DNA from 2 places in the Corallincola luteus genome. Region 1 is predicted to be linked to the other one. Evidence: predicted binding sites of a transcription regulator. Region 1 holds the regulator's gene; the other holds the start of a gene.

Region 1 (12,514 bases):
CATATATTGTGGCAACAAACGCTGTTGCGATCCCTTTGCCAAGTTCGTTCGGATCAGAAAGAAACGTCATGGCCTGAATCAAACCCAAAACAGCGCCGATAATGCCGATGGTGGGGCTATAACCTCCCATAGATTCAAACACTTTGGCAGAACGTAACATATGCTCTCGATACAAAATAATCTCTGTATCCATCGCGTCACGGATCACTTCAGGCTCTTCTCCATCAATCAACATAATCAATGCCTTACGAGTAAAAGGATCCGATTCTTTCGATAAAGCATCTTCCAGTGCTAAGAAGCCCTTTTGCCGTGCGACTTCAGACCAAGCAAGCAGCTGAGAAACAAGACGTGGATGCTGCTCTGGCGGTGGAAGGATCATCCACTTTAGCAAAACAAAGGAGTGTACAAATTGTCGCCATGGCGTTTGGATCATCACCGCACCCAAAGTGCCACCAAAGACGATTAAGAAAGCAGGCCCGTGGAGCAATGACAATGCACTGCCACCTTCCCATACCTGTCCGCCAATAATGGCAACCAGCGCAACAACAAACCCAACAAGGGTGAGTTTATCCATTCCCCGCTTCCACGATGATGCGCTCCGCGCATTGATCTAATGGGATAGAGGCTTCAGACAAGCCTGCGGCAGCGACCGCCTGCGGCATGCCATAAACCACACAGCTTTTCTCATCTTGCGCCCATATTTTGGCGCCCTTCTGCTTTAACAAACGTGCGCCATCACGACCGTCAGCCCCCATCCCGGTCAACACGACAGCTAACACGTCACCACCGAAAACCTTGGCACAAGCAGCAAAAGTGACATCAACACAGGGCTTGTAATTGACCTTGTCACCACCGTCTATAATGCGCAACCGGGCATTACTATCGCGCCCTTCCACTAACATCTGTTTGCCGCCGGGTGCTAGATAGGCATGTCCGGGACGCAGTACGTCGCCATCCTTAGCCTCTGACACCTTCAGCTTACAAATCGAGTTTAAACGCTGAGCAAATGCCCCGGTAAAGGACGCCGGCATATGCTGGATCAAAATAATCGGCTGTGGAAAGTTGGCAGGAATTTTGGTCAAAATAGTTTGAAGTGCAACGGGGCCACCGGTTGATGTGCCAATGGCCACCAACTTATATCGTTTACCACTGCGTTTCGCTGGCAGTGAGCGCCGGGCGTCACTGCTTGCAGTTGAAGCGGTTACCGATGGTGTTCTTCCTGCCAAAGGCCGTGGCGTGACGGGCGTACGACCGCCAGCGCTAGGTGTTGGTGCTGGAGCGGCCCTGCGCGCAGGCATAGCCCGGCGACGCCCCAAAGCAGTCACCCGAGACTGTAATAAGCTCGCAGCCTCGTCTCTGTCTTTGGCAATGTCTTCAAACTTTTTCGGCAGGAAATCCATTGCGCCAGCGTCTAAAGCGTCGAGTGTTGCTTTAGCTCCCTCTTGTGTGAGAGAAGAAAACATCAGGATCGGCGTGGGGTTTTCCGCCATAATCACTTTCACGGCCGAGATACCATCCATTACTGGCATCTCAATATCCATGGTGATCACATCAGGCTTTAATTTCTTTACTTGTGCGACTGCTTCCTTACCATTATTCGCACTTCCAACAACCTCTAATCCTCGATCTTTTTCAAGGATCTCGCTGACTCTGCGACGGAAAAAACTGGAGTCATCGACAACCAGTACTTTAATGGCCATGAATACCTACTCGCCTTATCGGCCGCCTAGAATGCTAACGGCGACCTATCAATTCACTGTTATTTTTTTGCGTAATTTTTAAGCAGACTTGGCACATCCAAGATCAGTGCAATACCGCCATCACTTGTAATTGTTGCCCCGGCCATTCCCGGTGTGCCATGCAGCATTGCGCCGAGAGGCTTGATCACTACCTCTTCCTGCCCAATCAAAGAGTCAACAACAAAACCTATCTGCTGCGTCCCCTGCTGAACAATCACCACGTGTCCGTTGCCGCTTCTCGCTGGCGGTTTTGAACCAACCAACAGCCACTCGTCAAGGTAGAACAGCGGGATCGCTTTGTTACGAACAATGATAGTTAGCTGGCTATCGACCATGTTGGTCTTCGTCAGATCCAAGTGGAAGATCTCATTCACCGCAGCCAACGGCAGCGCGAATGTCTGTTTGCCGATAACCACCATTAATGTTGGTAAAATCGCCAACGTTAGCGGCACCTTAATCTCTAACGTGGTGCCTTTGCCCCGTTCCGAATCGATATAAACAGAGCCATTTAGCTGGGTGATCTTGGTTTTAACCACATCCATACCCACGCCACGGCCTGAAATATCTGAGATCTCAACTTTGGTTGAGAAGCCCGGAGCAAAAATCAGATTATAAGCTTCGTTATCGGACATCCTGGCGGCACTGTCTTCATCCAGTACCCCACGGGAAATAGCGATCTGCTTGAGTTTTTCTGGATCCATACCCGCGCCATCATCTTCGATGGTTAACAGGATATGGTCACCTTCCTGTGAAGCTGTCAGCTTCACTATACCGCAACGTGGCTTTCCAGAGGCCTCACGAATATCAGGCATCTCAATGCCGTGATCGACGGAGTTACGCACCAGATGCACCAAAGGATCTGCAAGCGCCTCAACTAGGTTTTTATCTAGATCGGTTTCTTCCCCTTCCAGTACCAGGTTGATCTCTTTCTTCAAGCTTCTGGCAAGATCTCGTACAACCCGGGGGAAACGACCAAATACTTTCTTGATCGGTTGCATCCGGGTCTTCATCACGCCGCCCTGCAAATCGGCAGTCACAACGTCAAGGTTCGCTACCGCTTTTGCCAGGTCTTCGTCATCACGACTAGCACCGACCAAACTCACCAAACGGTTACGTACTAAAACCAGCTCACCGACCATATTCATAATTTGGTCGAGTCTCGCCGTATCAACACGAACCGTGGCTTCCGCCTGAGGTGTCACAGGTTTAGCTGGCGCTTTAGGTTTTGCTGCCGCTGCGGGAGCTTTCGCCGCCGGCTTGGCGGGTGCTTTTGCCGCGGCTTCCTCCGCTTTAGGCTTCGCCGGTTCAGGTTTCGGTGTCGGTGCAGGTTTTTGCACTGGTGCCTTCGCTGCGGGCGCTGCCGGAGCGGCCCCCTCTAGGGTTGGCCCCTTTCCTTGACCATGAAGCTGATCCAATAACGCCTCAAACTCGTCATCCGAGATCTCATCATCACCAGCTGCAGGCGCAGGGTCCGAAGCTGGTGTTGCTGGTACATCAGGTTGACCACTGTGCTGACCTTTACCGTGCAACTGGTCTAATAGCGCTTCAAATTCATCATCGGTAATATCGCCATCATCTGCCGATGGTGCGGCGGACTCAACGGTAGGGCCACCACCTGGGCCATGTAGCTCATCTAATAAGGCTTCAAATTCATCATCTGAAATCTCATCAATGCCACCTTCCGCGCGATGCTGCTCCGCTTCAACCACCTCAGGGTCATTGGCGAGCTCTTCCACGACATCTTCAACGACAGGTTCAGATTCGGGTTCAGCAGGGGCTTCTGCACCTTCAGGCGAACTGAGACGATGCAGCTCGTGTAATAGCTCAGGGTCAGCGGCTGTGAGGGGTTCACCACCTTGAACCTGACCAAACATTTCATTGACGCTATCCAACGCTTGAAGGATCACATCCATCAACTCTGGGGTAACTTGTCTTTTTCCTTGGCGCAATACGTCAAAAACGTTCTCTGCGCCGTGGCAAGCATCCACAAGTTCAGCCAACGAAAGAAATCCTGCACCGCCTTTTACCGTGTGAAAGCCACGGAAAATTGCATTTAACAGGTCAGAATCTTCCGGATTGTTTTCCAAATCGACCAACTGTTCTTGCAGTTGTTCGAGAATTTCACCGGCTTCTACCAGGAAGTCCTGGAGGATTTCCTCATCAACTTCAAACCCCATGGGCGGCTTTCCCCTTAAAATCCGAGACTGGACAGAAGATCATCAACATCATCTTGATCGTTGACTACGTCTTCTCTCTCTGCTGCATCAACTATCGGGCCTTCAGCCTCAATTTGAGATGCACTGGTTTCTTCCACTTTCTCTGGAGCACCGAACACTTTCAGCAGATGAATGAGGTTGTCCTCAACTTCTGTTACTAATTCGATGACTCTCCGTATTACCTGTCCGGTTAGATCCTGAAAATCCTGCGCCATCAGAACCTCGGTCAGACGTTCTCTAAGTACATCTGAGTCCTTTTCGGCAGATTCAAGGAAATCATTAAGACTATGGCACAACTCTTTGAACTGACCCCGCTCTATCTGCCTCTCCATCAAGGATTTCCATGATGGCATTAGCTTGGCAAGCTCTGAATGCATACGATCAGCGATGGGCAGACTGGCATCCACGGCGTCCATCGTGCGGTTAGCCGCATCTTCAGTTTTCTCTAAAACGTAATTTAATCGTTGTGTCGCATCTGGAATATCGTCAGTGGCCAACTTACCTAAGCGCGGATCAAGTTGAAAATCCTGCAAAGCGTCATGCAATTGGCGTGTGAGTTTGCCGACCTCGGAAAACAGGTCGCTGGAGAACGCCGGATGCGACGTTGAAAGTAACTGCTGCGCCTTCGCTTCTTCCCCTTCTTCTAGGAGTGAAACCAAGTGTTTAGCCTGCTCAAGCGTTAAGCTTGGCAGATTTGAATCAGCCATAAAGCTCCCCTTTGCACCGCATTAACCCAGACGCTCAAAAACCTTGTCGAGCTTTTCTTTCAGCGTAGCGGCTGTAAAAGGCTTCACGATGTAACCGTTTACTCCGGCTTGAGCAGCAGCGATGATCTGTTCTTTCTTCGCTTCCGCTGTCACCATGAGTACCGGTAAGCTTTTCAGCTTATCGTCAGCTCTAATAGCACGTAATAAATCAATCCCCTGCATGCCTGGCATATTCCAGTCGGTGACAACAAAATCAAAATCACCACCCTGTAACATAGGCAGCGCAGTGTTGCCGTCATCGGCTTCATGAGTGTTGTTAAAACCCAGATCCCGCAGCAGGTTTTTGATGATGCGCCTCATCGTTGAGAAATCATCAACGATCAGAATTTTCATGCTTGTATCCAAGACGCCCTCCAGTGAGCTTTACGTGACTGTGACGCAACACAATGTTGGTCAGCTAGTCCAATGTTTCATTCTGGCTTTAAGCCGATGCATCGCCTGCGAGTGAATTTGACTGATACGTGATTCACTCACGTCCAGTACCTCCCCAATTTCTCGCAGATTTAGCTCTTCATCATAGTAGAGCGATAACACCAGCGCTTCCCGCTCTGGTAGGCTTTTGATGGCGGTCACAAGAGCGCTTTGAAAACGCTCTGATTCTATGCCATCAAAAGGCAGACTTCTTGTCGTATCCTGATCTCCGCTTATCACATCATCGGATACACCGAGATCTTCTAAGCCTATGATCTTCCCTGTACTTACTTCGTTAAGAATATGATGGTAGTCCTGCACCGTGATATCAAGTTTTTGAGCGATTTCTGTGTCCAATGCATCACGACCGAGCTCTTGCTCCAAGCTAGTGATGGCATCAGCAACACGCCGACTGTTACGGTGGACGGAACGAGGGGCCCAATCACCCTTACGGATCTCATCGAGCATGGCTCCACGAATGCGGATCCCGGCAAAGGTTTCAAAGCTAGCGCCTTTGGTGCCATCATAGTTTTTGCTGGCTTCCAGCAAACCTATCATGCCCGATTGGATCAAATCATCCAGCTGTACATTAGCTGGCAAACGCCCTTTGAGGTGGTGCGCGATACGCTTTACCAAACCAGCGTGTTGCTCAACAATCGTTTGGCGCTGCTCTGCGATATAGGCCGCGGCTTTATTCACGCGTTTATTCTTCGATTAATTCAGGGTTCTGTAGCAATTGTTCAATAAAAAACTCTAAGTGGCCTGTCGGTTGTGATGGAATCGGCCAATTCACAGCCTTGGCTGCCAAGGTTCTAAAAGCAATAGATGCAGCAGATTTTGGAAACGCATCAGCTACCACTTGTTGCTTACGTACCGCTTTACGCACGTTTTCGTCAAAAGGAATGGTCGCAACCAACTCTAATGCGACATCGAGAAAACGATCCGTGACTCGCGTAAGTTTAGCAAACAACTCCTGACCTTCCCGCAAGCTTCTCACCATATTGGCGACAATCTTAAAACGGAACACGCCGTGTTCGCGGCTTAATAGCTTGATCAACGCATAGGCGTCGGTAATTGAAGTGGGTTCATCACAAACCACCACCATGACATCCTGAGCTGCGCGAGAAAAACTCAACACCATCTCAGAGATACCTGCCGCAGTATCAACAAGCAGGACATCAAACTCCGTCCGCAATTCGCTAAACGCGCGGATCAGTCCAGCATGTTGCGTTGGCGACAATTCAACCATTGATTGTGTGCCAGAAGAGGCTGGAACGATCTTGATACCTTTGGGACCATCCAACAGGATGTCATCCAAATCGACTTCACCAGAAAGCACATGGGATAGATTATGCTGCACCCGCAGGCCTAGCATCACATCTACGTTACCCAAGCCTAAATCGGCATCCAGCACCAATACCCGCTTTCCCTGTTCGGCCATGGCCACTGCGGTATTGATCGACACATTCGTTTTGCCTACGCCACCTTTACCACCGGTGACGGCAATTACTTTTACCATCTGAGCGCGCTTCATTTTTCTTAAACCACTCGCCTGGTCGGAAAACTCATTAATCATATAATTCAGAATTCATCTCACTGAATGCATCGGTTGTCCAGAGATAACCCTCACCCTGGCTATTACTTTCCATCAGCTCTGTTGCTTTCGTCACAAGATATGCAGGATCTGCGACCTGAATATCTTCTGGAACCCTTTGTCCATCGGTAAGATACCCGATTGGCAAAGCGTTTTGAATTGTAACACTTAGAATTTCCCCTAAACTCAAACACTCATCAAGTTTGGTGAAAATACAACCTGCCAGCGGTATGCGACGGAAGTGAGAAACGGCTTCTTGTAATACTTGTCGCTGAGCCGTTGCCGATAACACCAAATAGTTCTTAATCTGATGCTCACTATTACTCATCAATGTCTGCAACTGTTCTGTCAAACGAGTATCACGCTGTCCCATTCCCGCGGTATCTATTAATACCAATGAGCGATGACGCAACTGGTGTAATACATTTGCTAACTCATCAGCGTCTTTCGCGACTTTTACCGGACAACCAAGAATACGACCGTAAGTCGACAGCTGCTCATGAGCACCGATACGGTAGGTATCTGTTGTAACTAACGCCACCTGATCCACACCATATTGCATCGCATAACGCGCAGCGATTTTGGCGATAGTCGTGGTCTTACCAACCCCTGTTGGTCCCAACAGGGCAACAATACCGCCGTCACGCATGATTTCATCATTATTAGTCAATAATTGGTCGGCGACCAGCTGTTGAACTTTAGGCCATGCTTCATGCCCGGCCATATCTTCGGGAATATAGCAGGCCAGTTGGTCTGCCAGTTCATCAGCAAACCCCATGCTTTTAAGCTGTTTAACCAGCATGGCACGCATTGGCTCTCTACGCTCAACTTCTTGCCACATCAACCCAGACAGTTGGTGTTCTAGAAGTTTACGCAGCTGCGCCATCTCAGCTTTCATCTGCTCCATGTCACTATTATTGCTGCCACGAGAAGGCGACTGAGGTCGCAATGAAGCCGCCGCTGCAGAACGTTCAAATTCGTTACGTTGACCGATGGGCTGCGGCGCTTGTCTCGAAGCCAATGGCCGTTGTGCAGAAGCACCCATAGGCGGCATTGACTCATCAGCTGACGATAATGCCTCTGGCGACATGGCTGACTTGTTCTGACGAGATAACAGTGCCTGGAGGGAATCCGCTACAGGCTCCTGTTCTGGCATCTTCTTATGAATACGCGCTTCAGCAATTGGCTTTGGCGGTTGCTGACGAGCGACCTGATTCAATTTGTTTCGTAAGCTGGCGAATGATGGCTCACCTTCCATGCTTGCCGCCGGCGCTGCTTTTTCAGTTTTCTTTTTCGCGGCGTCGTAATCAACGGCAGCAACAATTTCAATACCACCGGTCACTTTCTTATTGGACATGATGACAGCATCCGCACCCAAGGTTGCTTTAACTTCGTTTAATGCTGTGCGCATATCTTTGGCAAAAAAACGCTTAATCTTCATGTCCTACTCTCCGTTGCCAGGCAACTTCTACTGTCCGATAGACGAGATAATCTTTATCTGCTTGTCGTCAGGTATCTCCTGATACGACAGCACTCGCAGGCTAGGAATTGTATTCTTCACAAAACGCGATAGCGTTGAGCGAAGGATCCCTGAGGTCAGTAAGATGGCTGGTTGCCCTGCCAATTCTTGCTGCTGGGCTGATTCAATCAAAGCCCCCTGCATCCGCTCGGCCAACCCAGGTTCAATACCTGCACCTTCATTTCCGGCGGCCTGCATAGACTGGTGCAACATCTGTTCCAACTCTGGCGCCAATGTGATAACTGGCATTTCTTCGTCTATCCCATTGATTTCTTGGCAGATCATCCGACGAAGAGAGATTCGACAAGCCGCAGTCAGGACGTCAGGATCTTGACTCTTCATCGCGTACTCTTTTAACGTCTGGATGATGCTACGCATATCTCGCACGGGCACACCTTCATTCAGCAGGTTTTGCAGTACCTTGGCGATATGGCCTAACGGCAACATTTCAGGTACCAAACCTTCAACCAGCTTCGGATAGTTTTTCGCGAGAATATCCAATAGATTCTGCACCTCTTCGTGACCCAGTAAGCTTGCGGCATTGTTGGTCAACACTTGTGACAGATGTGTGGCGACAACCGTTGCCGCGTCAACCACGGTATATCCGAGTGTTTGGGCATGTTCACGCTGATCAGGTGAGATCCAGGTTGCTTCTAGGCCAAAGGCCGGATCTTTTGTGTCGATACCATCGACACGACCAAACACTTGCCCTGGATTGATGGCCATCTCGCAATCATGACGGATCTCCGCTTCCCCGACAGAAACGCCCATCAATGACACGCGATAAGTATTTGGTGGCAGATCTAAATTATCCCGAATATGCACAGCGGGCACGAGGAAGCCAAGTTCTTGACTCAACTTACGACGCACGCCCTTAATACGATTAAGTAACTCACCACCTTGGCCTTTATCAACCAGCGGAATGAGACGATAACCCACTTCCAGACCAATGATATCCACTGGGCGAACATCATCCCAACCCAACTCTTTCGGCGCTGCCGCGGCGGCAGCCGCCTGCTGTTCTGGGCTGGCAGCTTTGGCTGCCGCCTCGGCTTCCGCAAGTGCTGCAGCGGCCCGGCGACGGTGCATCAGGTAAGCCATACCGCCCGCAGCAAACGCCAGCGTTAAGAAAGCCAGGTGGGGCATGCCCGGTACAATGCCCATCAGGAACAGTAAGCCAGCGGAGATAATCAGCGCTTTCGGGTTATCAAACATCTGTGACAACACTTGCTGCCCCATGTCAGCCGAGGCGCTTTGACGTGTCACCATAATGGCGGCACCGATAGAGAGGAGCAGCCCAGGGATCTGCGCCACCAAACCGTCACCGATAGTCAGTAGGGTGTAGATCTCTAGCGCTTCAGAAAACGCCAGATCATGCTGCACCATACCGATGATAAAACCGCCGATCACGTTAATAAATAGAATAAGAATACCGGCGACAGCATCACCTTTAACGAACTTACTGGCACCATCCATCGAGCCATAAAAGTCTGCTTCACGGGCAATGTCATCCCGTCGAGTTCTTGCCTGATCCTGGCTGATTAAACCGGCATTCAGGTCGGCATCAATAGCCATCTGTTTGCCGGGCATCGCATCCAAAGTAAAGCGCGCGCTTACTTCAGAAATACGCCCTGCGCCTTTAGTAACTACTACAAAGTTAATAATAACCAGAATGGCAAACACCACCAGGCCGACGGCGTAGTTGCCACCAATCACCACAGAGCCAAACGCCTCAATCACATTACCCGCGGCGTCAGGGCCTTCATGACCACGCAATAACACCACTCGTGTTGAAGCAACGTTCAACGCCAAACGCAGTAAAGTAGTTACCAGAAGTACGGTAGGGAAAGCGGCGAACTCTAACGGCCGCAGCGTATAGATGGTGACTAATAAGACCACCAACGCCAGCGCAATATTGAATGAGAACAGCATATCCAGCAGCAGTGCAGGCATCGGCAACACAACCATGGCCAACGCTGCCAATACAATAATCGGCGCCCCGATCCCTTGGATCTGACGTACCCGTTGAAAATCCAGACTGCCTAATGTTGCTTTAAGATCCATAACTCACTGCGACACAAAATTGACTCTAGGACTGATTCTGCAAGAGTCAGGCCAGCACTAAGTCAATTAAGAGATGAGCGCTAGAATAGAAGAGGAATAAAACAGCACGGAGGCGAAAAAGCGTATTAAGCGGTGAATAGAATGACCGACATTAATGCTTTAGTTCATCCGGGATAGGTAACTCTTTTGGCAGAGGCGTAGGCTTTTTCCCGGTGCCCTTCTTGTACTCATTTAACTGGTATACATAAGCGAGCACTTGGGCAACCGCAACGAACAGACCGTCCGGGATCTCCTTGCCCAGCTTCGTGGTGTAGTAAATTGCCCGAGCCAATGGCGGTGCCACCATTATTGGCACCTCTTTTTCACGGGCAATCTCACGGATCTTCATCGCCACCTCGTCATTACCTTTTGCGATAACTCGCGGTGCGCTGACGCCATTCACATCATACTTCAAAGCCACGGAATAGTGCGTCGGGTTAGTCACCACGACATCCGCTTTCGGCACATCACCCATCATTCGGCGTTGAGCAATTTCTCGCTGCATCTGACGAACGCGCCCCTTCACTTCCGGACGCCCTTCTACATCTTTCATCTCATCGCGCACCTCTTGCTTGGTCATGCGCAGCTGTTTGGTGTGATTCCAGATCTGAAACGGCACATCGATCGCGACAATAAACAGTAGCGAAAGACAGAGAATGATAAACATGAACAGCAGCAGCTCTACAGCATGGGCGATGTTGCCAGGAAAAGACTCGACACTGATATGCAGGATCTCTTCGAATTTAAACGACAGCAATAAGAATGCAAACAGGGCAATAAATGCAAATTTCGCCACCGCCTTCAGCAGCTCCACCAGCGCTTGCACCCCAAACATCCGCTTAAAGCCTTTGGCCGGCGACATCTTACTCAACTTGGGAGCCATCGCTTGACTACTAAAGGTGATCCCCCCCATCAAAATGGAGCCAGCCAGCGTTGCCACGAACAACATGGCAATAAAGCCCCCCATGGGAAAGAGCAGTTGCATCAGCGCATCGGGCCAGGCACTCATCATCTGGTTAACGTCGTGGCTCTCATCACGGTTCAACGTAAACAGACGCTTCATAACCTTAGCGAGCGTTTCGGCCAGCGATTGGCCAAAGATCATCATGCCAAATGCCGATGCCAGCAATACCGCAGCGGTATTAAGCTCCTTAGAGCGAGCAACCTGGCCTTTTTCTCGTGCCTGTTGTAATCGTCGGGGTGTGGGGTCTTCTGTACGTTCCTGATCGGTATCTTCAGCCATACGACGCCTCTAACACGGATCATTAAGCACTTGGCACATCAGGGCGACGCCCCGGTACCATTGCGCTTCAAAGTGGCCAACGAAGTTACCCAAGGTAAGCCAGATAATAAGCAACCCTGACAACATAGTAACGGGAAAGCCGATGGTGAAAATATTCAACTGTGGTGCCGCCCGAGTCATGACACCAAATGAGAAGTTAATCAATAACAGCGCGACCAGCGCACTCAACGCCAAAGCTAAGCCACCGGCAAATACCCAACTCATCCAGCGAGCCACCGCATCAAACTGAGGCGCCTCAATACCATTCGCGCCGACCGGCAAGGTGTGGAAGCTTTCAATGATGATGCGGATCATCAACAGGTGGCCATCGATGGCAAAAAACAGCAATGTTGCCAGCATCAGGTAAAACTGACCAATAACCGGCACTGATTGACCGTTACTAGGATCAACCAGCGAAGCAAACCCCAAACTAGTTTGCATCCCCACCACCTGACCGGCGACCACAAATGTATGCAGCGCTAGCACCGAGATGAAGCCTGTTAAGGTACCAATGATCACCTGATGCATGGTAACCAGAGCACCTTGAATAGAAAATGGATCAATCGGTGGAGGGGCCGGCAACGCGGGCACGGCGGCCAGTGTCACAGCAACAGACAAACCTAAACGGATGCGTGTCGACACATTTTGCGTGCCAAGCGCAACCATCACCATCAACATGGAGGATATACGCACCAATGGCCAAAGATAACTGGCCATGGTTTCCATGATGATCGACATGGGAAATTCCATCAGCCAATAACCATGGGGATCTCTTTAATCATATTAATGGTGAAATCCATCAATACGCGAACCAGCCAATTGGCGAGAAACATCAACGTCAACAGAGTGACAATCAGGCGGGGTAAAAAGCTAAGGGTTTGTT
Region 2 (12,514 bases), 530 kb from region 1:
CTTAGGCGATAACCACAGGCAAACCAGGCGATGGTGAAGATGATGAATTGGGGCAGGTAATAGCTGGCAAACAGCCCCCATGGAATGGACGAAGGCCACTGGGTATGCAAGCTGCCGTTAAATAGTAAGGCGGGCACCAGCAGATTAAAGGTGAGCGCAGCGATCCCTTTGTAATGGTGCTCGGCAAAACCTGCAAAACGTCCTAGGCAGCCGCCAATCAATATCATCAGAAAGACGGGCAGTAATATGGTGAAAACGGGTGCCATGATGCCAGTGGGTTACGAAGTGATGACATTACTTTAGGGCGGATCTCATTTAAGAACAATGAATTAGGCTTCTCTTAGGTTGTCTTTCGCTATTTATTGGCTGTGGCTAAAAAAAGAGCGAAATAGATCACACCTTGAACCAATAATCATACTGGTAGTGCCATGGCCTCACTTTTTTCTCATAAGGTAGGCAGACAAAAATTTATAACGAAAAGAATCGCACTAGCGAACAAACACTGGGAGAAGCGCAATGAGTGACAAAAAGGAGCTATTTCATCCGTCTGCTGAAGTGATAGCGAATGCCACAATCAAAGATTACGACAGCCTGTATCAACGTTCGATTGAAGATCGAGAAGGTTTTTGGGCTGAACAAGCCAATGAGCTTGAATGGTATGAGCCCTGGGATAAGGTGTTGGATGACAGCAATAAGCCATTTTTTAAATGGTTTAGTGGTGCTAAAACCAACATTGTTCACAACGCCATTGATCGCCATCTGCATAATGCCACCCGCAATAAACTAGCCATCATATGGGAAAGTGAAGCCGGTGAGATGTGCAGTTATTCCTACTATGCATTGAACCGTGAAGTGAGCCAGATGGCCAACACGCTGAAAAGCATGGGGGTGAAGAAAGGCGACATCGTTACTATCTATATGCCGCAGATCCCTGAGCTGGTGTTTGCTATGTTGGCCTGTGCCAAGATCGGTGCCGCTCACTCGGTCGTTTATGGTGGTTTTAGTTATGAGGCCCTTGCTGCGCGGATTGCCGATGCCAACAGTCATGTATTGATCACCGCGGATGGTGGCTGGCGCCGGGGTAAACCGACCAATTTGAAAGCGATCGCCAATGAAGCGATGAAGCGCTCGCCGACGATTGAAGTGTGCATCACGGTTAAATACAACCAACTGGACGTGGAAATGGAGTCAGAGCGTGACTTCTGGTATCACGATTTGAAAGCCTTACCGATCGCATCACCTAAGTGTGAAACGGAAGTGCTTGATTCCGAAGATATGCTGTTTGTGCTCTACACCTCGGGCACCACGGGTAAGCCGAAAGGCATGGTACATACCCACGGCGGCTACAGTGTTTATACCGCGACCACTCACCGTATGGCATTCGACATTAAACCTGACGATCGTTGGTGGTGTGCAGCCGATCCCGGCTGGATCACTGGCCACAGCTATATCGTCTATGCGCCGTTGATCAACGGCTCGACCATCATGATGTATGAAGGTGCGCCAAACTACCCGTACCCCAATCGCTGGTGGCAGATGGTGGAGAAATATGGCATCAACGTGATGTATACCTCACCGACCGCGATCCGTGGCCTGATGCGCTTTGGCGATCAGTGGCCGAAGCGTCATGACCTTTCTAGCCTGCGTCTGTTGGGGAGTGTTGGCGAGCCGATTAATCCAGAAGCATGGCGTTGGTTTTACGACGTGATTGGTGGCAGTCGTTGTCCGATTATTGATACCTGGTGGCAAACTGAAACCGGTGGTTTCATGATCTGTCCGTTACCTATTACCCCGTTAAAACCGGGCTCGGCAACCAAGCCGTTTTTCGGTAATGAGATTGGTGTGGTGGATGACAATGGTGATGAAGTGCCGGCAGGGGAAGAGGGTAAGCTGGTGATTAAGAACCCTTGGCCTGGTATGGCACGGACGATCATGGGGGATGACCAACGCTATGCAGATCTTTACTGGGGTGATTATGGCGACAAGGAGTATTACAAAGCCGGTGATTCGGCGAAAGTCGATGATGATGGCTACATTTGGGTCATTGGTCGCATGGATGAGGTACTCAAAGTTTCCGGTTATCGTTTAGGTACCGCAGAAATTGAGAGTGCGTTAGTGAGTCACCCATTGGTATCTGAAGCGGCTGCTATCGGTTTACCCCACGAACTGAAAGGTAATGCTATCCATACTTACGCCATTCTGAAAGAGGGCGTTGCCGGTACCAATGAACTGGCGCAGGAGTTAAAAGCGCATGTGGCGGCAGAGCTTGGTCGTATTGCTCAGCCGGAAGATGTCACTTTTGTTGATGCATTACCGAAGACACGTTCAGGCAAGATCATGCGGCGAGTATTGCGCGCCCGAGCCTTGGGGCAGGATGAGGGCGATCTCAGCACGTTGGAGGAGTAGTCCACGTTTGTAGCAGTAAATGAAGGCCGGTTTTGACTGGCCTTTTTTCTGAATGTTTTATTGACTGTGCTGATGTTTAAGGCTGCGAGAGGAATTGAGATGACAGAGAGCAAGATCGCCTTTGTGACTGGTGCAACCGGATTTCTCGGCGGTCACTTGGTGCGTCAGTTAACCGATGCGGGTTGGACTGTCTACGCATTAAAACGTGCCAGCAGTGATACCAGTGCGCTTGCTGATCTTGCTGTTTTTTGGATTGAAGCCGACTTGCTGGATATCGACAGCATTGAGGAGGCATTGCCAGCTCATTGTGATGCCCTGTTCCATGTCGCCTCAGATACCAGTGTGTGGCGGCGCCATGATGACAGGCAAACCCGCATTAACATTGATGGCACGCGGGCGTTACTGAAAATGGCTGAACGGCAACGTATTGGCCGCTTTATCTATACTTCGAGTATTTCAGCTTATGGTTTTCATCAAGGCGTCATTAATGAGCAAAGCCAGAAGCTAGGTAAAAACAGCGGTGTTAACTATTTACATACCAAATGCTGCGCAGATCAAATGGTGATTGAAGCCGCTGGGCGTTTGGACACGGTGGTGCTCAACCCTTGCCATATTATGGGGCCGGGTGATCGACACAATTGGATGCAACTGTTTCGCTTGATCAAAACCAACAGGCTGCCAGGGATCCCTCCCGGCGGCGGCCCTTTCTGCCACGTGGCAGAAGTGGCACGTGCCCATATTTCGGCTTATGAGCAGGGGCGACGAGGTGAAAACTATATTCTTGGTGGGCAATACCATCAGATGAAAGAGGTCTGTGAGCAGATCGCAAAGCTTCAGCCGGTGCCACTGTCAGCCAAGGTCATCCCTGCATCATTCTTACTGCTGATTGGTTACTGCAAGCAGGCATTGGCAGCACTGACCAACAGGGAGCCAGATATTACGCCAGAAAAAGCTGCCATGGTGTCAAAAAAAGTGATGGCGGATAGCCATAAAGCAAGGGAGCAATTTGGTTATAACGATCAGGTGCCACTCACACAGATTTTGAGCGAAACTAACGACTGGCTCGTTGCAAAAAAACTTATATAGTCTTGCATTGTTAATAAGTGTGTCAGAAAATTTAACACTGTTTTGTACGGCTCGTCTTGGTTCACACTATTCCCCGTAACTTATTGCTTTTCCATCGATTTTTATCATATTTTCGAAATATTGCCTAATATTCTTAGGGTGGTTTGCCGATAGAGCTTTGAAGTTCTGAATAACAAATCTGTTACTGCTGTTAACGCAACGAGGTTGGGTTGTCTTTATGAATCTGCTTAAAACACTTTCTATTGGTAAAAAAATTGCCATCATTACCGGCGTATCGGTAGCAAGCTTTGTGGTGTTGCTATCGGTTATCAGTACCAATGTGAGTGATAACTCAGAACGATTGTCTGAATTGAAAGAACGTTTGTATCCGATCCTGCAGGAGGCTCAGTCGAGCGTTGTTGCCGTTAATCTAGTGGCCGAAGGGCTGAGAACGGCTGTGATGATTGGCGAAGAAGATATGTTGGAGGGCGCGGATGAACAGATGGCTGCGCTGAAAGCAAGTTTAGAGGTGTTGAACGGCTACGGCGCTGACAGTAAGGCATTAGCTGATATATCCAGAAATTTGAATAGCTATTTTAATAGCGCCAGAGCATTAGCCTTTGGCATGATTGAAGGCACAGTGTCGATGGAGCAGATGGCCTCCCAAGCCGCAGCCAGCAACGCTGTCCTGGAAAAACTTCAGAATCAACTTATCGAGTTTCGCAGCCAGGCGCAAATGGCTGTAGACGAGCGTGTTGAACAAGCGAATCAAGCCAGCCAATGGACCTTGGGCTTTTCTATCAGCCTGGGGGTGGCGACGGTCATTTTGATTCTACTGATTGGCTGGTCTGTGTCTGCCAACATTACTAAAGGGATCCGTCAGGTTAGTCGTTCACTAGAGGAAATTGCCAGCGGTGATGGTGACTTAACTGTCCGGGTTAACTATGACGGCAAAGATGAGTTGGCTGATCTGGTGAGCTACTTCAATCAGTTTGTCGACAAATTGCAGGGGTTGATCCGACAAACGGTGGATAGCGCGTCATCATTAGGTGATATGGCTGAGCAGTTATCTCGGGTCAGTGCACAGGCGAATGCCAATATCGCTTCTCAGACCAATGCGATAGATCAGACAACCGGCGCATTAAACGAAATGTTTGTCAGTGTTGGTCATATTGCAGAGCATGCGGCAGAGGCCTCTAATTCCGCATCGCAAGCCAGCGGTGACTCCAGTCAAGGACTGACATTGATGGAGGCAAGTGTTGGCTCTATTAACGAGTTGGCTGTTGAAGTCGAAAAGACAGCTGGCGAAATCTCTCGGCTGGAAAGCTACACCAGTAACGTTGGCAGCATTCTCGATACCATCCGCGGTATCGCTGAGCAAACCAACCTGCTGGCATTGAATGCTGCGATTGAGGCGGCGCGTGCCGGTGAACAGGGCCGAGGTTTTGCCGTTGTTGCTGATGAGGTGCGTTCGTTGGCGAGTCGCACTCAGGATTCAACGCAGGAGATCCAGCAGGTACTGGAAGAGCTGCAAAACGCGTCAAAGTCTGCGGTTGAATCGATGAGCCGGGGTACAGATATGGCAAGCCACAGCGTTGAGCAGGCAGAGCACACCGGAACATCACTCAACAGTATTACTAACCAAGTAGAAGCGATCTCTGGTCTTAATGACCAGATTGCGGCAGCAACAGAAGAGCAAAATCAGACGTCAGAACTGATACGCACTTATGTTGAGGAGATCCAACTGATGGCGCAGGACGCGATGAGTAGCACCTCTGAGCTGGAGGGCGTTAGCCAATCACTTGTGGATGTGAATGAACAGCTGTCGCAAGTGGTTAATCAGTTCAAGGTGTAGATAAACCATAGGTGCCGTTAGAGCGCCCATCCTATTTCCGTTTGGAGAATGAAATGAAACTAAAAGCACTTACCGTGTTGATAGCTGCGGTGTTGGCCGCGCCATCAGCATTTGCAGAAGATGATCAAGCGCGTATTGATAAGCTTGAACAGAAGGTCGCCGAGTTGGAATCTCAGGGGCAAGTTCATAGCTGGCTCAATCGTTTTAACGTCAATGGTTTTGCTACCGTTGGTATGGGGCGTGCAAGTAATGATGCTGGCTATGCCGACTATGACAACGACGGTTTTGACTTTGAAAATGACAGCATATTAGCGGTACAAACCACTTATGATGTTAATGATGAAATTTCTGCCACTTTGCAACTTGTGACAAGAGGCCGCCAAGATTGGGATCTAAAAGCCGAGTGGGCTTTTCTCTCCTATCAATTTAATGATGCTACCACTATACGTGGGGGCAAATTAAGACTGCCTTTGTATATGCTTTCCGATTATCTGGAAGTAGGTTATGCCTATCCTTGGGCAAGACCGTCGGAAGAGGTGTATGGCGTGATTCCGGTTTCTACTTTCACCGGTTTTGATGTTATTCACGTCATTGACTTCGATGAATCTGCTCTCACATTTCAGCCTATTTTTGGTGAGTCTACTGTTGATGCCGATGATAGTCGCTTAGGGTTGGAAACCAACTTCAAAAAGGTTTACGGCTTAGCAACGACTTATGATTGGGATGAGTTGACGTTACGTGCCAGCTATTTTCACTCAGAAACAGATATTGATCCGGTACCTTGGTTAGATGATAAGACCGGTGAGTTTTATGGCCTTGGTGCCAGATGGGATAATGGCGACTGGATGGTGATGGGGGAGTTTACCCGTATTGAAGTCGATGGCCAGTATCCAGATACCGACTCTGCATATATCGGTGCCACTTATCGTTACAATCAGTTTTCACCCTATGTAATGATTTCATGGGTTGAGAGCAAAGATAATGGTGAGCGTACCATCCCTATTCCTGGTGTGGTTTCTGCATTAGACGTTGAACGCGGAACAACCAGTGCAGGCGTGAGGTGGGACTTTATGCCGAACGTGGCGGTAAAGTTTGACCTGACTTATACCGATGATTTTGATGACACCAGTGGTGCTTTATCGGGGAACATCGGGACAATTGATATTCCAAGTGTTGGTCCTGTGCCGGTAAACACTGGCGAGTATGATGAAAGCTTCATCTACTCCGTGCTGATAGATGTGGTCTTTTAAGGAGAGTTGATAATGAAAAAATTATGGGTAGTTTCTCTCCTTTGCTTGGCTAGCTTTTCCGCACAATCTGCGGTCGTGCTTATCGGCAATCCTGCCGCTGACGAACTGTCTAAATCTGACGCCAAAAAGTTGTTTTTAGGTAAGATGAAAAGTGTTCCTGGGGGCGGCAAGGCGGTGTTGGTTGAACTGCAAGATGGTAACCCATTGCGTATCGAGTTTCATGACAAGGTGACGGGTAAAAGCGAGTCGCAGTTGCAGTCCTATTGGTCGCGTTTGATTTTTACCGGCAAAGCCAGTGCGCCAGCGCAGATGACCTCAATTGATCAGGTGAAACAAAAGGTAGCTGCGAATACGGGCGCCGTTGGTTACATTGATGAAGCGGATGTCGACGGAACAGTAAAGGTCTTATATAAACCGTGATGCCGTTTCGCTCTTAAAACAAAAACGCCCGCTTATCAGCGGGCGTTTTTTTCGAATCATTTTGAACAATGTATTACTTGTTCAAACGATCCAGCATTTTTTGTGCGCGCAGTGAACCTGCCGCTGCAGCTTTTTCGAACCAAACTTTTGCTTCGTCGTTGCTCTTTTCAACACACTGACCAACTAAGTACATGCCGCCCAGTTGATTCATTGCTGCAGCATCTTTGCTTCCAGCCAATTCATTTAATGTGCTAACCGCCGCGTCACAGTTACCTGCGCTAATCGCTTGCTTTGCGGTGGCAAGGGTATCCGCGTGAGCTGCGGTGGTGATAGATGCTGCGAAAACCAATGTCATGACTGCGCGCTTCATTACTACTCCAAAAAACGGTTAAGGGCTTAAAACGAGCGACATCATGTTAAAAATTGTGACGCTTGTCAAATAATTGTTTATTTGGTGAGCATGATCTCAATTAAATTTTAAGCATATATTGCCGAGATCGCGTTTGCGATCGTTGCTTTAGGTCGACTTGCGTTGGCGAAATACCCCTTCTTGCATCGTAGAGGCGACCAGTCGTCCTTGTGTATCAAAAAACTGTCCTCGTACGACTGCGCGTCCACCGCCGCTGGATGGGCTGTCAACGTGATAAAGCAGCCAGTCATCCATTCTGAAGTCGCGGTGAAACCACATTGAGTGATCTATGGTTGCCATCTGAATCGAGGGTTGCATAAAGCTCACGCCATGAGGTTGTGCCGCTGTTGGTAAAAAATTGAAATCAGATGCGTAGGCCAGCAAGTACATGTGCATGCGAGGATCATCTGGAAGAGTGCCGTTGGCTCGGAACCATACATCCCTCACTGCTGGCATTTTTTCTGGTTGCAGTGGGTTGAATGGCGTAGCGCTGCGCATCTCTATAGGCATTTCACAGGCATATTGATCGCGGATCTTTTCCGGCAATAGATGCAGATGTCGCTTTGCAAAGGCTTGTTGGGATTCCAGTTGCTCGGGCGCAGCTACGTTAGGCATTGTTGTTTGATGGTCAAAGCCAGCTTCTTCTTGATGAAAACTGGCCGTCATATAAAAAATGGGTTTGCCGTATTGAATAGCTTTGATACGGCGCGTGCTATAGCTGCGTCCATCACGGATCACCTCTACGTCGTAAACGATGGGGCGACTCGCATCGCCTGGTAATAAGAAGTAACTATGAAAAGAGTGAACTTTACGGCTGATATCGACCGTTTGCTTAGCGGCTGCGAGAGCTTGGCCTATCACTTGCCCACCAAAAACTTGAGGAAAGCCAAGGTCTTGGCTTTGTCCTCGATAAAGCCCCGCTTCTATCTCTTCTAATGTCAGTAAGGAGGTGAGTTGATCAAGTACTTGGGTCATGTCGCTGATAGCCTTTTCTGGTCATACCTCTGTATTTAGCGTTGTTTTATCACTGTCGGTCAAGGGGTTTCGCTGTTGCCATCAGTTCTATGACTAGCTCCGCCATTTGCCCTTGAACGGCTGCCAAGTGTGGAGCAAGCTTGATTGGCACTGAAGGATGGGCTCGCTGGCAGGCTTCTAGCTCTTCAGGGATATCTTCAACAACGTGTCGTCCTGCGGCCAGAAAATAGGGCATCACATCGATCTCTGTTGCTCCCAGAGCAATTAAGCGCTCAAAGCCCTCTTTTATTGATGGGGAGGCTAACTCCAAAAAGGCCGCTTCGCACAATGCGTAACTTTGATGCGCTGCGATGACATGACCCAGAGCGATCACTTCTTGGTTAGATTCTTGGCGGCGGCTGCCATGAGCTACGAGGAGCAGTGCTCTTTTCTGGATATTTTGGGATTGGGTTTGCATATCTGTCTCATTTATTTTATTTCAGTGCGCGATCTTCTTTCGAAACGTCTAAACTCTTATCCATAACTGTCGATAATAGTTAAGAAAATAGCGAATGATATAAGGAAGTAGTAAGTCGCAATACAGTCATCTAGCCCCTTTGGCCCTGTTTTATTGCTGAGTGAAAACATGAATAAACTATCAATAGTCCACCGCATCTATCTAGCTTTTGCTGTGTTGGTTCTGCTGTTTGCCATTGCCGGCGGCATCTCGTTTCTTCAACTGAATAGTGTGAAGTCGAGTTTTTCGTCTGTGACCAATGATGCCAATCTACTTACTGCAGATGCCAACCTCGCTAAGATCCATGTGCTTGACTTGAATCGGCTAGCGAACAATGTGGCTTTGAGCGACAGCACTGATAGTTTGAGCGCTACTATACAAGCTATTGAAGCTGAATCATCACGTTATCTTGCTAGCTTAGATCGCTTGGCGTCTCACGCCGATGTTTACGCTCATTCTCAAGTTTCAGATCAACTGGGTATCTTGAAAGGTCGCTTAGATGAGTATTCCCAGAGTGTAGAAATGATCCGTGAAAACCGTAGCAAGGTGTTGATAGAGAGCGATCAGATTGCAGAGGAGCGTAGCACTTTCCTTTATAAGACCTCTATCGCGAAGAAGGCTGTTAATTCGGGCAGTGCAAGTATGGCTGCGTATGATGGCTATATTCAAGGCCTATTGGATACCTTCAATTCGACTTTAGAGTTGATGGAGTTTATTACAACAAATCTGTTGGTGTCTGACGACATCGACAAGATGAATGAGATGTTGGATCGGATTAAGGTTAATGCGGTAACGCTTGATGATTACTATCTTTCGATTTTGGATGAAGTCGAGGGTTTGGATGGTAATGCCGATGTTAAAGATGGGATGGAACAACTGTTTTTCGCGGTTAATGATCCCAACGGAATTATTGCTCGACATATTGCTAATGTTAACCGTTCGAAGCAGGTAGCTGCCGCCCTCGATACCATGGCGGATGAGTTAGTTGGCGATCTTTTTCTCTATGATGACATGGTTGATTACAGTCAAGAGATCACCGCTAGAGCAGAGGCAAAAGCGACCAGCGCGGTGTCCACTACCATCACATTAACCTTGGTGACATTAGTCGGTGCAGTGGCGGTTGCCTTGGTGGTAGCTTGGTTAATGGGACAAGCGATCCGCGTGCCGCTCAACAAAGTGATGCGCGTGTTGGATCTGATGGCTTCGGGAGATTTCCGTCAACGTATTCAACATAGTGGCGGCGATGAGTTTTCTCAGGTGGCAGATTGGGTGAACAAGCTGACTGATAATATGAACGAAGTTATCGCTCGCTTGCGCGAGTCCTCGGCGCGTTTAACGCAAGTGGCGGCTGACAATAGCGATACCACTTTGCGTACCCGTGCGGCATTAGAGCGTCAGAATGCCGAAGTTCAAGGGGTTGCTGCTGCGATCACCGAGATGGAAAGTGCGGTGGCTGAGATCGCCAGAAATACCGATGCTAGCCGTGAGCGGACGCTGGAAGTAGAAACTGAAGCAGATGGTGGTCGCACTGTGATGGCAGAGAGCATCACTATCTTAGGTACACTGTCGCAACGTTTAGATGAGTCTAATTCGGTTATTCAACAAGTGGATAACCTAAGTGGTGAGATCAACAAGATCGTCGAAGTGATCACTGGAGTGGCTGATAAAACCAACCTGTTGGCACTCAATGCGGCGATCGAGGCGGCCCGAGCCGGTGAGCAGGGACGAGGCTTTGCCGTTGTTGCGGATGAAGTACGACAGTTGGCTAGTCAAACGGCCAGTTCAACCGAAGAGATCCAAAACATCATCGGTCAGTTGCAACGTCAAAGTAAGGAAGCAGTGTCTACCATGGCATCCAGTGTCGGTGAGATGAATAACACCCGTGACCATATTGAACATGCTAACCAATCAATGGAGCAGATCCAGGGCAGCATGTCTTCTGTACGTGATATGGCTAACTTAATCAGCGAAGCGGCGAGTCAACAGCAGTTGGCGGCTGAAGAGATCACTCGTAATGTGAATGTGGTCTCAGAGGTTTCCCATGAGAATTTTGAGGAGATTGAGAAGATCGCAGCCACCACGGAAGAGTTGAATACCATGGCGGCAGAGCAGGACTCCCTACTTAGTCGATTCTCGGTTTAGCACGCTTGTCATTAAAAAAGGCAGCTAGTCGATAGCTGCCTTTTTTGTTTTTCAGATGGCTTAGTGGTTAATAACGTTAATGGATTTCTTCGGTTTTGGCTTTGAAATTAATAATGTTATCCACGCTCGGCATGATAATCGGACGTAAGTTAGGCTGGCTGATAGCCAGTTTTTCCTGGCTCTGCAAACGCTGCCATCGCTGTTCATCAATTTGAGCTTCAAAGTAAACAGACCAACGATTAAGCCCCTCGCCACTGCCTTGGGTGCAAAGCCCCTGATCATTCGTGCCATGACTCTCTCTGACCGCTTGCAGCTCCGGTGGCATCAGGCAGGCATCAGCCATCAACGCTAAGGGTTGCCAGCGGATCTCTTGATTATGCACAAACGGATTAAACTTGTTGTCGCAGGCAGTTAGCGAGCTTTCAAAGGTATCTGCCAGTAGCATAAATTGCCCGGTTTGCTGATGCAGGTGTTGTCGCCGTTCATTACATTCTCGACTTTCTTCGGCAACATGTTCACGCAGTTGGCTGGCAAGAAAATCTAAACGCTGAAATAGCCCATCCGTAGTAAGGTTTGGGTGGGTTTCCGCTTCGAGCTGGTTGGATAAGGCAGCAACGGCATCTCGTAACTTGGCTTCGTATGTTGCCTTACGTTCACTATGGCGTCGCCACTGGATAGCAAACAAAGCACTCAGGATGAAACAAATAACGAAGGGTACACTGGCCAGTTGCGTGCTGAGCGCGGGAAACCAAAACAGAGTGACAGAGATGACGGCGAGAACGACTGAGCTAATCGTCGCCAAGCGTGTCGAGCTCAGTGATTGCTTACAATCCTTCATCTCAGCCAACCCTTGATCAATCTTATCAGGGAGTAATGCGGCTTGTTGTGATTCCAGCTTTAAACGCTGTTCGTCGTTTTTGAGCTGTTGCCATTTTGATTGCTGGTGTCTGGCTATCTGCTGCAGCAGCGTTAACTGATTTAACGCACTGTCTTTACTCAACTCATATTGTTGCCAGCTGGGCAACGGTTTGGCTTCTCTCGCTGCTAATAGTGGCTTTGATAGTTCATCGGTGCAAAATAGGGTGACTTGGTTTTCACTGCGAAATAGCGGTGATACCTCTTTCTGAATGCGAATATCGAGTTGACGAGTGAGTTGACTTACAAGCTCAGGACTAAAACTTTCACTGAGTGCCCTCACAGTACGATAGTAGTAGCTGTGATCCTGAACATAGAGGATCTTTAGGGCATCAACAGCCAGTTCGACATGATCATCATTGTGGCTAAGGCGGATGTCGCCGTCGCGAATAATTTTTTGTAGCGTACGACGAACCGTCTCGGCTAATACATCACGATTGGGATCCAGTTTCATTGCCATGCGCAGTTGGCGTTGACACTCATCGTGTTGATGAAGGTGGAAACTGGCGCGAGACTGGTGCAGAAGGCCTAGGCTGCGAAGCAGGTGATAGTCGTTGTGATATTGCTCGAGTTGCGATAGC

The links. The regulator FliA, encoded in region 1, starts transcription of late flagellar genes. The targets are predictions, from matches to a motif close to CTAAAGNTNNNNNNNNNNNNGCCGATA.
Region 2: EZV61_RS03040 (HAMP domain-containing methyl-accepting chemotaxis protein) is a predicted target of FliA. The motif match lies at 8,886-8,912, and genes of this name have one in related genera.

The regions. Positions count from the first base shown of each region.
Region 1 is NZ_SJXE01000001.1:1,220,203-1,232,716, reverse strand. It holds gene EZV61_RS05440 (flagellar motor protein) at 1-574, opposite strand, end outside; gene EZV61_RS05435 (protein-glutamate methylesterase/protein-glutamine glutaminase) at 567-1,700, opposite strand; gene EZV61_RS05430 (chemotaxis protein CheA) at 1,760-3,916, opposite strand; gene EZV61_RS05425 (protein phosphatase CheZ) at 3,931-4,662, opposite strand; gene cheY (chemotaxis response regulator CheY) at 4,684-5,067, opposite strand; gene EZV61_RS05415 (RNA polymerase sigma factor FliA) at 5,116-5,832, opposite strand; gene EZV61_RS05410 (MinD/ParA family ATP-binding protein) at 5,837-6,709, opposite strand; gene flhF (flagellar biosynthesis GTPase FlhF) at 6,702-8,168, opposite strand; gene flhA (flagellar biosynthesis protein FlhA) at 8,196-10,310, opposite strand; gene flhB (flagellar biosynthesis protein FlhB) at 10,462-11,592, opposite strand; gene fliR (flagellar biosynthetic protein FliR) at 11,602-12,369, opposite strand; gene fliQ (flagellar biosynthesis protein FliQ) at 12,381-12,514, opposite strand, start outside.
Region 2 is NZ_SJXE01000001.1:694,770-707,283, forward strand. It holds gene EZV61_RS02995 (AEC family transporter) at 1-266, opposite strand, end outside; gene acs (acetate--CoA ligase) at 517-2,406, shown strand; gene EZV61_RS03005 (NAD-dependent epimerase/dehydratase family protein) at 2,506-3,492, shown strand; gene EZV61_RS03010 (methyl-accepting chemotaxis protein) at 3,710-5,326, shown strand; gene EZV61_RS03015 (porin) at 5,380-6,576, shown strand; gene EZV61_RS03020 (type 2 periplasmic-binding domain-containing protein) at 6,589-6,996, shown strand; gene EZV61_RS03025 (SEL1-like repeat protein) at 7,070-7,366, opposite strand; gene tesB (acyl-CoA thioesterase II) at 7,514-8,380, opposite strand; gene EZV61_RS03035 (sirohydrochlorin chelatase) at 8,430-8,837, opposite strand; gene EZV61_RS03040 (HAMP domain-containing methyl-accepting chemotaxis protein) at 9,006-11,018, shown strand; gene EZV61_RS03045 (hypothetical protein) at 11,095-12,514, opposite strand, start outside.